2 regions of the Robertmurraya sp. GLU-23 genome follow, and region 1 is predicted to be linked to the other one. Evidence: riboswitches for the same ligand, from Rfam matches in the RefSeq annotation. Region 1 holds a riboswitch; the other holds the start of a gene.

Region 1 (4,332 bases):
TGGAAACGCTCATTCGGATGACCTTTTTCCTTGTACTCTTGAACAATTCTCTCAACTAGTTCAACGATTTCGTCCGCAGCAATCCCTTCTGCGACAATTTGTCCAGAGTGTGCGTTTCTCCCGATGGTTTTTCCACCTAAAAATAAATCAAAGGCGCCTTTTCTAAATACAATCCCAATATCTTCACGTACTGCACCAAAGCACGCCATTCCGCACCCGTTAAAACCGATCTTCAGTTCTTTTGGTAGCTCCATTCCACCAAGTTTTGCTTGTAACGACTCAGCATAAGGAATGCTATCTTTCTTTTCTCCTTCACAAAAATCGCAGGCCTTCAGTGTTAGCACATCGCCAACAGGGGCAAGAAGAAAACCTACCTCTTCAAGCTCCCTTACGACATGTTCGGGGTTAGAGGTTGGAACTTGAAGCTTAATATGATGGTCCTGGGTATACTCCATGCATCCATCATCACCAACGATCTCAGCTAGTGTGATCATTTGCTTCGAGGTAAATTTTTTGTTCGCAACACCCGGACTAACCGACACTTCAAAGATTGATTGAATGGGGTGTTGGATGAATTCTTTTGGTTGATTTCTTTCTCCTAAAATCAGCTGTAATGCTTCATCCGCCATTTCTCTTGAGGAAGTATCGGCCACCTCCTGCTCTAACGCCCATGGCTCAGCTTCTTTTTTCAATCGTTGATGAGGTTTCAATGGTTGTTCCTTTTGACTCAATGTATACTTTCGTTGATAACCTCTTGGGGTAATCATCAAATCGTCGTAAAAGAAGGTTGACGAGTTTCCGATCAGCACGGTTGATAACATGCCAATCTCATGATTCAGCATGTCTTTTAATGTGGTTCGCGTAATACTTTGCCGTTCACGATAGGCACTTTTTACAAGTCCAACCGGTGTCTCTGGAGAACGGTATTTTAATAATATCCGTTGGGCCTCAGCAATTTGTCTTGTTCTTCTCCCACTCATTGGGTTATACAAGGCAATCACAAAATCGGCTTGTGCGGCTGCTTCTATTCGTTGTTCAATCAAGCTCCAAGGAGTCAGGTGGTCACTCAAACTGATGGTGCATGCATCATGCATGACCGGGGCTCCCAATAGGGAAGCACATGAGTTGATAGCAGAGATTCCTGGGATTACTTCAACCTCAACACCTGTGTCCTTTTTCCATTCTTTTTCCACCAACACTTCGTACACAAGGCCAGCCATTCCGTAAACACCCGCATCTCCACTAGAGATCACGGCCACTTTTTTCCCGAGCTCTGCTTGTCTCACTGCCTCTTGTGCTCGACTTACTTCTTCTGTCATTCCAGTGCTGATGATTTCTTGTCCGTCGAGTAACCCTTCAATCAGTTCCACATATGTTTTGTAACCGATGATCATATCGCTTTCTTGAAGAGCTTTTTTTGCTCGGTCCGTTATATGCTCCTCGCTTCCTGGCCCAAACCCAATGACTAATAGCTTTCCTTTCAATTACGCTCCTCCTTTCACTAATTCCACCATCATAAAAATTCCGAGTACTAAGCTATAGGCTCCTGTTACCGAACCTAATAATATAAACAACTTGTCTTTCACTCTAGCTTTCATAAATCCCCATGAAAGACAAAACGTAATTCCGATTGTAGCGATGAGTAGACCAATAACAAATAGAGTCAGTTGAATAAGGGCAACGGTTATATTATCAAGCCCCATTGCATTAGAAATTATCGCGATCTGAGTCGGACTTTCCACACCAATGCCGTGAAGAATGCCAATAATAAACGCACCAATGCCACCAAGTTTCGTAGGTGAAAGTTGATTGGTTTTTGTTCCCGATTTCACCTTAGTAGCCATGTTATGGAAAAACTCAACAACAATTCTGAGTCGACTTTTATACTCGTATTCTTTCTTTTGTTTAAAAATGGACCAAATAATAAACATTCCAAGCAAAATAAGGGTGAAGCTAACGAGCATTTCTAGTACTTTCTTAGTTGCATCCGGAAGTTGTAAACCAATATAAATAAATAGCACTCCAATAACCATCACAATCATGCCGTGTCCAATGGCATACATCACACCAAGAGTAAGCTGTTTCTTCTTTCGCTGCTCACTTCCAACCATGTCGGCAATTGCTGCTACATGATCTCCGTCGATTCCATGCCTCATGCCAATAAACACAGCAAGCAGAGCAAACATGATAAATTCCATAGGTCATACCTCTTCTTTCACATTTTTCGAGATTCCCTCAATACTATCTGAGTTTTCAGGTGCTACGATGCCTTCCTGGTCGTATGTATAAATAACAGATTCTTCTAGTATCTTTCCTTGAGCGAGATGACTCCGTACGATTTCTCGTCCCGTGTCCTCTGTAAGTGCCTTATACCAGATGCCTTCTGGATAAACGATGGTGACACAAGCATCCTTGCATCTACCATTGCATCTCGTTCTTGTTGTATGAATCTTGTCGTCCAACTCCAACTGCTTAATTTCATCACGAATCGCTTGCGTTACTTCTTCTCCCCCTTTTCTCATGCAACTACTTCCATTGCAAATCAAGATGTGATGCTTTGTCCCCTTTAAATTCCATGTTGTCATGTTTTCCACTCCCTTACATTTTTTGTAATAAAAAAGCACCCCTACAAATAGAGGTGCATAAGAACATACGGAATGTAGATCTTTCTACACATCTACCTATAGTCCCGTAGGTATGTGACACACTTTATAGGCAGGTCTCCTGGCTCTGGTTCCTTGCTTTTGTTACGTCTTCCCGATTTTACTCAGTGACTATTTGTAACAAAGCTCCCCAATACAGTGGCGGGTACCGCGACGGCTTTTCACCGTGCTTCCCTTTTAAGCAAAAGTTTTTTCTTTTGCACCTATCAAGTAAACTATGAAGTTATCAACCCAATGAATGATTTCCATAAAAAAATCCGCTCAAAGGGAATGAGCGGATGAAACGAAAGCACGAAAAGACAAATAGAATAACAGAGTCTATTCTCACCATCGAAACACCTTCTCTATTCCCGGAGAAACTGAAACGTTTAAAAGTAAGACAGGTTTCCTGACTTGTGCTTCTTCCTACTTTAAGACCTTCCCATATCCATACGAATCAGGTATGCACACAGTGGATTTCTTATTTCGTCCACACATACAGTTGCGGGTACAGCTCTGGATTTTAACCAGATTCCCTATTAAGCCATCTTGGCATCTTAACTTTCTGGAAAACTATTCAATTAAGCTAGATTCTATATTAGATGAAACGTTCTTATTTTTCAACTACTAATATCACAAACATGACAGATTTACTACTGTAACCAATTTTACAAGAATGCCCACCATTAGATGTTTAAAAAAGAAAAGACACTACCCTATTTGGATAGCGTCTATATATTATATTGAGATTTTACTAGGTTCTTCGATAGATGGTTTTACAACGGAAGCCTTTCGTACCAAAAGTAAATATGATAGAAAAGCTAAAAAGCTAGCACCAAAGATAATGGAGCCCATCGGTATGGCAGAATTCTCACCTGCAATCCCTACAAGTGGTGAAGAGATAGAGCCTAGGATAAATGGTAATAATCCTAATAAGGCCGATGCACTACCAGCAATATGGCCTTGTGACTCCATAGCAAGAGAAAACGATGTGGTTCCAATAATCCCGATCGATGCAACGAGGAAGAAGATAGGAATAACAACCATAATTAATGGAGCCTTTAGTAATAACGCCACAAGAAGAATGGCACCTGATACATTTGAAATGGTCAGACCTATGACTAAAAATGTCTTTTCCGATACCACGTCTACGAACTTCCCTACTGCCTGGCTTCCAAGAATCAAGCCAATTCCGTTCAATCCGAATAATAAACTAAATACTTGAGGAGAAACACCATATATATTTTGATAAACAAACGGTGTACCAGATACATAAGCAAAGATCCCAGCAACAATAAATCCTTGTGTGAAGGCATATCCCGTAAACTGACGATCTTTTAATAAAGTTCCAAAGTTTCTAAATGTTTGCCCAATATTACTTGGTACACGCTTCTCCGCTGGTAGTGATTCTTCCAGCTTGGAAATGACCGTGAAAAATAAAACTAGACCGACAACACTTAAAACGACAAACACTCCCGTCCAATTTGTAAAGGCTAGAATTGCACCACCTGCAACAGGAGCGATAATAGGACCTAGATTACTTACTAATGTTAATAACGCAAAAAACTTCGTTAATTCTCTACCGTTAAACTTATCCCGAACGACGGCTCTAGAAATAACGATACCACCTGCTGCTGAAAATCCTTGCAAGAAACGTGCAGCAATAAAGAAATAAATATTTGGGGCAAAT
Region 2 (4,332 bases), on a different contig from region 1:
TGTTCCCGTTTGCTCCATGACTCTTAAAACCGTTTCCTCATCTTCTGTGCTCCAGCTATGAAACCAGCCTCTTTGATGGGCATAACGCCCAAGTGATACGGTTTCTTTTACCGTGTAGGAAAATGGATCTGCTGCATGCTGAGGCAACACCGCAATCAGCTTAGCAAGCTCCTTGGGAGTATAATTGGACAGCTTAGTACCATCAATGGAAATGGTTCCTTCAGAAGCCGGCAAAATTCCACTTATCATTTTTAAAAGTGTGGTCTTACCGCTTCCATTCGGTCCAAGAATTCCGAGCATCTCGCCTTTTCTCACTTCAAAGGATATATCCTTTACGATAGAATTACCAGCGTATCCACCACTGACATGCTGAATGTGTAGCATGTTAACCACTTCTTTCTGCTTTTGTTTTTAGGAGAATCACAGCAAAGACAGGTGCCCCGATCAGAGCGGTAATCACTCCAATTGGAAGCTCAATAGGAGCAATGATGGTTCTTGACACTAAGTCAGCTAAAATTAAAAAGGCACTACCAGTAAGAACCGATAACGGAAGTAGATGTTTATGATCTGGTCCCCAAAGCATTCTTGCTAAATGAGGAATAACCAATCCAACAAAACCAATCGTACCTGAAACAGCTACTGCGCTGCCAGTTAACATGGAGCCCGCCATCAAAATAATATGCTTTCTTCGTTGGACATTCACTCCTAGATGATGAGCTCTTTCCTCTCCAAACGACATCGCATTTAATTCTTTACCGTTAAAAATTAAGATAGCTGATCCTATAAGGAAGAATGGGAGAATAATTTTTATGTATACCCACCCTCTCATGGAAACGCTTCCTAGTAGCCAACCAATAATTTGACGCAACTCCTCACCTGTTAAGGCAATCATTAATGAGATAAGGGCACCGAGAAAGGAACTAAAAATGATTCCTGTTAAGATAATCGTCTCCACCCGCATCGATCGCTCTATTTTTTGTGCAAAACCTAAAACGAGGAAAATAGTGATAAAAGAGAACAAAATACTGAGAACAGGAAGGGTAAATGCCCCAATGACTGGAAGGGACAGTTGAAAAAACAATGTAACAACTGCTCCAACTGAAGCACCCGAGGAAACTCCTAATGTATAAGGGTCTGCCAGTGGATTTCTGAGTAAACCTTGAAAGGCAGCTCCAGCAATAGCTAGAGCCGCTCCAACAAGTCCTGCTAAGATGACTCTTGGCAGGCGAATATTCGAAACAATGTTGACATGCATTTGGTCAATTCCATCTAGTGAAACAAACGGAAAAAGTTGTGAAAGTAATATTTGAATCGTACTTAAAACTGGAACTTTCACGGTTCCTAGTGAGATGCCTAGTACTATAGCCAATAGGAGAAACGAGGCACCCATTAAGTAGGCTGCTATTCGATTAGTTATTAAATACTTCCGGATATACGGCTTTTGCAAGTTCCTCTACCCCTTCAACGAGCCTTGGCCCTGGTCGTGTGACAAGATCGGAATGAACATCTACAACCTGCTTATTTTTCACGGCAGTCACATCCGTCCAGCCTTCTCTAGAAGTTACTTGACCTACAGGATCTTCTGAATAGTAGCCGTACGTAGTGATGATCACGTCTGGATTTCTCTCAACAATCGATTCTTGGTCGATGCTCGCCCAGCCATCTAGATCTCCTGCTGCATTTTCTGCATTGATCACTTGAAGCATAATATCCATGAACGTGTTTTTCCCTGGTGTGTAAATGTCTGGTGCTGGTGAAACTTCTACAAATACATTTTTCTTTTCAGTAACAGTTGCCGCTTTTTCCTTAATTTCTTCAAGCTTGGTTTTCATATCAGTTGTTAATGCTTCTGCTTCTTCTGTTGTTCCGGTCATTTGTCCGATGAGGTTAATGGTTTCGTACACTTCCTCAAAATTCACTGCGTCGTTCACAACAAACACGGTGATTCCAGCATCTTTTAATTGAGTAAGCCCCGCTTCTGCAGATAAAGCGGAAGATTCATGTGCTAAGACGATATCAGGATTTAATGAAACAATTTTTTCCACATTAAATTCCATGCCGCCGACTTTTTCAACTTTAGCCGTTTCTTCTGGGTAGTTGTCATAATCAGAGAGACCAACTACTTTCTCACCTAGACCTAACTCATACACGATTTCTGTGTTACTTGGAATTAATGAAACAATGGTCTTTGGCTCTTCTTCTATTACCACTTTATTGTCTAAAGCATCTGTAAGTGTAAGTGGGAAGGCGGCTTGTTGTTCACTTTGTTCCGTTTGACCTTCTGTGTTTTGGTTTTCTTCTGTGTTTTCAGTTGTGCTCCCACAACCAGCAAGAATTCCTAGTGATAGTACGAGTAATGCAAATAGTGCGTAAAATTTTTGACGCATGTTCTTTCCCCCTGTGATATGTACAAAATAAAAAGCATCTTCCTACAGAGGCAGGAAGATGCTGGTATGATAGACGTTTTACACTAATTGGAAATAAAATAATAGGTAACAGTCTGCCACACCACTCCTATCCTCGTAGGAAATTCGGTGCATAGCAATAGGCGAGTCTCCTGGCTTATGGTCATTGCTTGCTGCAACCTTCCCATACGTTCACGTACAGTGGCATTACTTGCAGCTTGCTCCCATTTACAGTGGCGGGACCGCGTTGGAATTTCACCAACTTCCTTTTTAAGTCTTCAGTTATGAAGACACCTACTACTAGTCGAATTATGAAATTTTCTGCTACGTCTGATTATACACCAACAAAACCCCAAAAACGCAACCCCTTTTTAACAAAAAGGTGACAGACACCCTTCGTGGACAAAATGGCCAAAATGTCCACGGAGGGTGTCTGTCACCGCTCGTGGACACTTGGGGTTGTTTTGTCCGTCTGGGGTGGACAGTAACTTCTTATTGTGAAGAGGTTTTGCTTAGCATAATATGGAATATATACAACAGAGCGCGGAGGTCATGTTCTATGGTAGTAGTGGTTTATTTCTTCGTTTCCTACTTTATTGGATGCATCATGTTTGGATACATTATTGGAAGACTGTTTGGAAAGATTGATATTCGGGAGGTAGGTAGTGGAAACGTAGGTGCTCGTAATATCGGGCGAAGTTTAAATAAGACGGCCTTTGTCGCTACCTTTTTAGGAGACGCGTCTAAAGGAGCGGCGGTTATCCTTCTTGGCAGAATGCTAGGCTTTTCAGAGGAGATTCAATTAGTTGGATTCCTATTGGTGCTTATAGGACATATTTGGCCCATCACCCTTTCCTTTAAGGGAGGAAAAGGGATCTCTAGTTTTCTCGGAGGAATCATTGCTTTTGAACCGACCGTAACCATTGTCATTCTCGTAAGCTTCGGCCTCACATATCCCTTGTTCCGCAGCTTTACTATGTCTGGTCTACTAAGCCTATGCATTCTTCCGATCTATTTCTTTATTGAAACTTATACATACACATCCGTCGGAATAATCGTACTCACAATAATCACGATTCTTTTTGCTCATCGAACAAATATAAAGGCTCTTTTCTAAAACATTGTTGCTATACACTTTGTCAGAATTAAACTATATGTTTCAGCAGCCAATCAGGATTTTATCCTCCTTAGAAAAGAGCTACTCTCCAAATAGACCAATAAACTCAGCGTTATGCGGGGAAAAATCCGGCTTCTGGGATTTTTCCAAAACAACAAACTTTACGAAAACAGCCAATATAAAAGAAAGAGTATAGGGGGAAACCAAATGGGCTTGCTTTTTAAGATTGCAAGAAGCGAAGAAGAAATGGAGCAAATACACAAACTAAATTATCGTACCTTTGTCGAAGAGATCCCACAACATCCAAAGTCTGATACAGAGAGAAGAGTTGACCCTTTTCACGCTGAAAATACGTACCTTATTTGCTTAAAGAATAAACAACTCATTGGAATGATTGCAGTTCGAGACAAGCGACCTTTTTCCATTGATAAAAAGATTGGTCCTGTAGAAGAGCATCTTCCTTTTCTAGCACATCTATTGTGCGAAATTCGCCTCCTCGCGGTTGATGCAAAGAATCGTAACGGCAGAGTGTTTCTAGGACTTTCACAATTATTAGCCAACTACTGTATTAAACAAGGATACGACGCAGCGGTTATTTCAGGAACCACCAGACAAACAAAGCTGTATACACAACTTGGTTTTACTGTATTTCACGATCCAGTCGGAACAGAAGATGCACAATTCCATCCTATGTATATCACTAGAGACACCTTTGAAAAACAAGTCTCTTCACGCATCGGGATATCTTCGAGCCGGTTTATACCCGGACCCACTATGGTAGCGGATGATGTGACCAAAGCACTTATGAGT

Evidence for each region. A riboswitch is a leader RNA that binds a small molecule or an ion and turns the genes downstream of it on or off. The one in region 1 is predicted to bind cobalamin.
Region 2: another riboswitch for cobalamin. It lies ahead of ACVBAX_RS22000 (helical backbone metal receptor); the one in region 1 lies ahead of ACVBAX_RS09485 ((2Fe-2S) ferredoxin domain-containing protein).

What each region holds. Positions count from the first base shown of each region.
Region 1 covers NZ_JBRKCV010000004.1:74,432-78,763, reverse strand. Annotated here, with positions in the region: gene cobJ (precorrin-3B C(17)-methyltransferase) at 1-1,484, opposite strand, end outside; gene ACVBAX_RS09490 (HoxN/HupN/NixA family nickel/cobalt transporter) at 1,485-2,198, opposite strand; gene ACVBAX_RS09485 ((2Fe-2S) ferredoxin domain-containing protein) at 2,202-2,585, opposite strand; cobalamin riboswitch at 2,698-2,885, opposite strand; cobalamin riboswitch at 3,025-3,217, opposite strand; gene ACVBAX_RS09480 (multidrug effflux MFS transporter) at 3,381-4,332, opposite strand, start outside.
Region 2 covers NZ_JBRKCV010000020.1:29,517-33,848, forward strand. Annotated here, with positions in the region: gene ACVBAX_RS21990 (adenosylcobinamide amidohydrolase) at 1-384, opposite strand, end outside; gene ACVBAX_RS21995 (FecCD family ABC transporter permease) at 386-1,447, opposite strand; gene ACVBAX_RS22000 (helical backbone metal receptor) at 1,410-2,387, opposite strand; cobalamin riboswitch at 2,531-2,718, opposite strand; gene ACVBAX_RS22005 (glycerol-3-phosphate acyltransferase) at 2,965-3,522, shown strand; gene ACVBAX_RS22010 (aminotransferase class V-fold PLP-dependent enzyme) at 3,730-4,332, shown strand, end outside.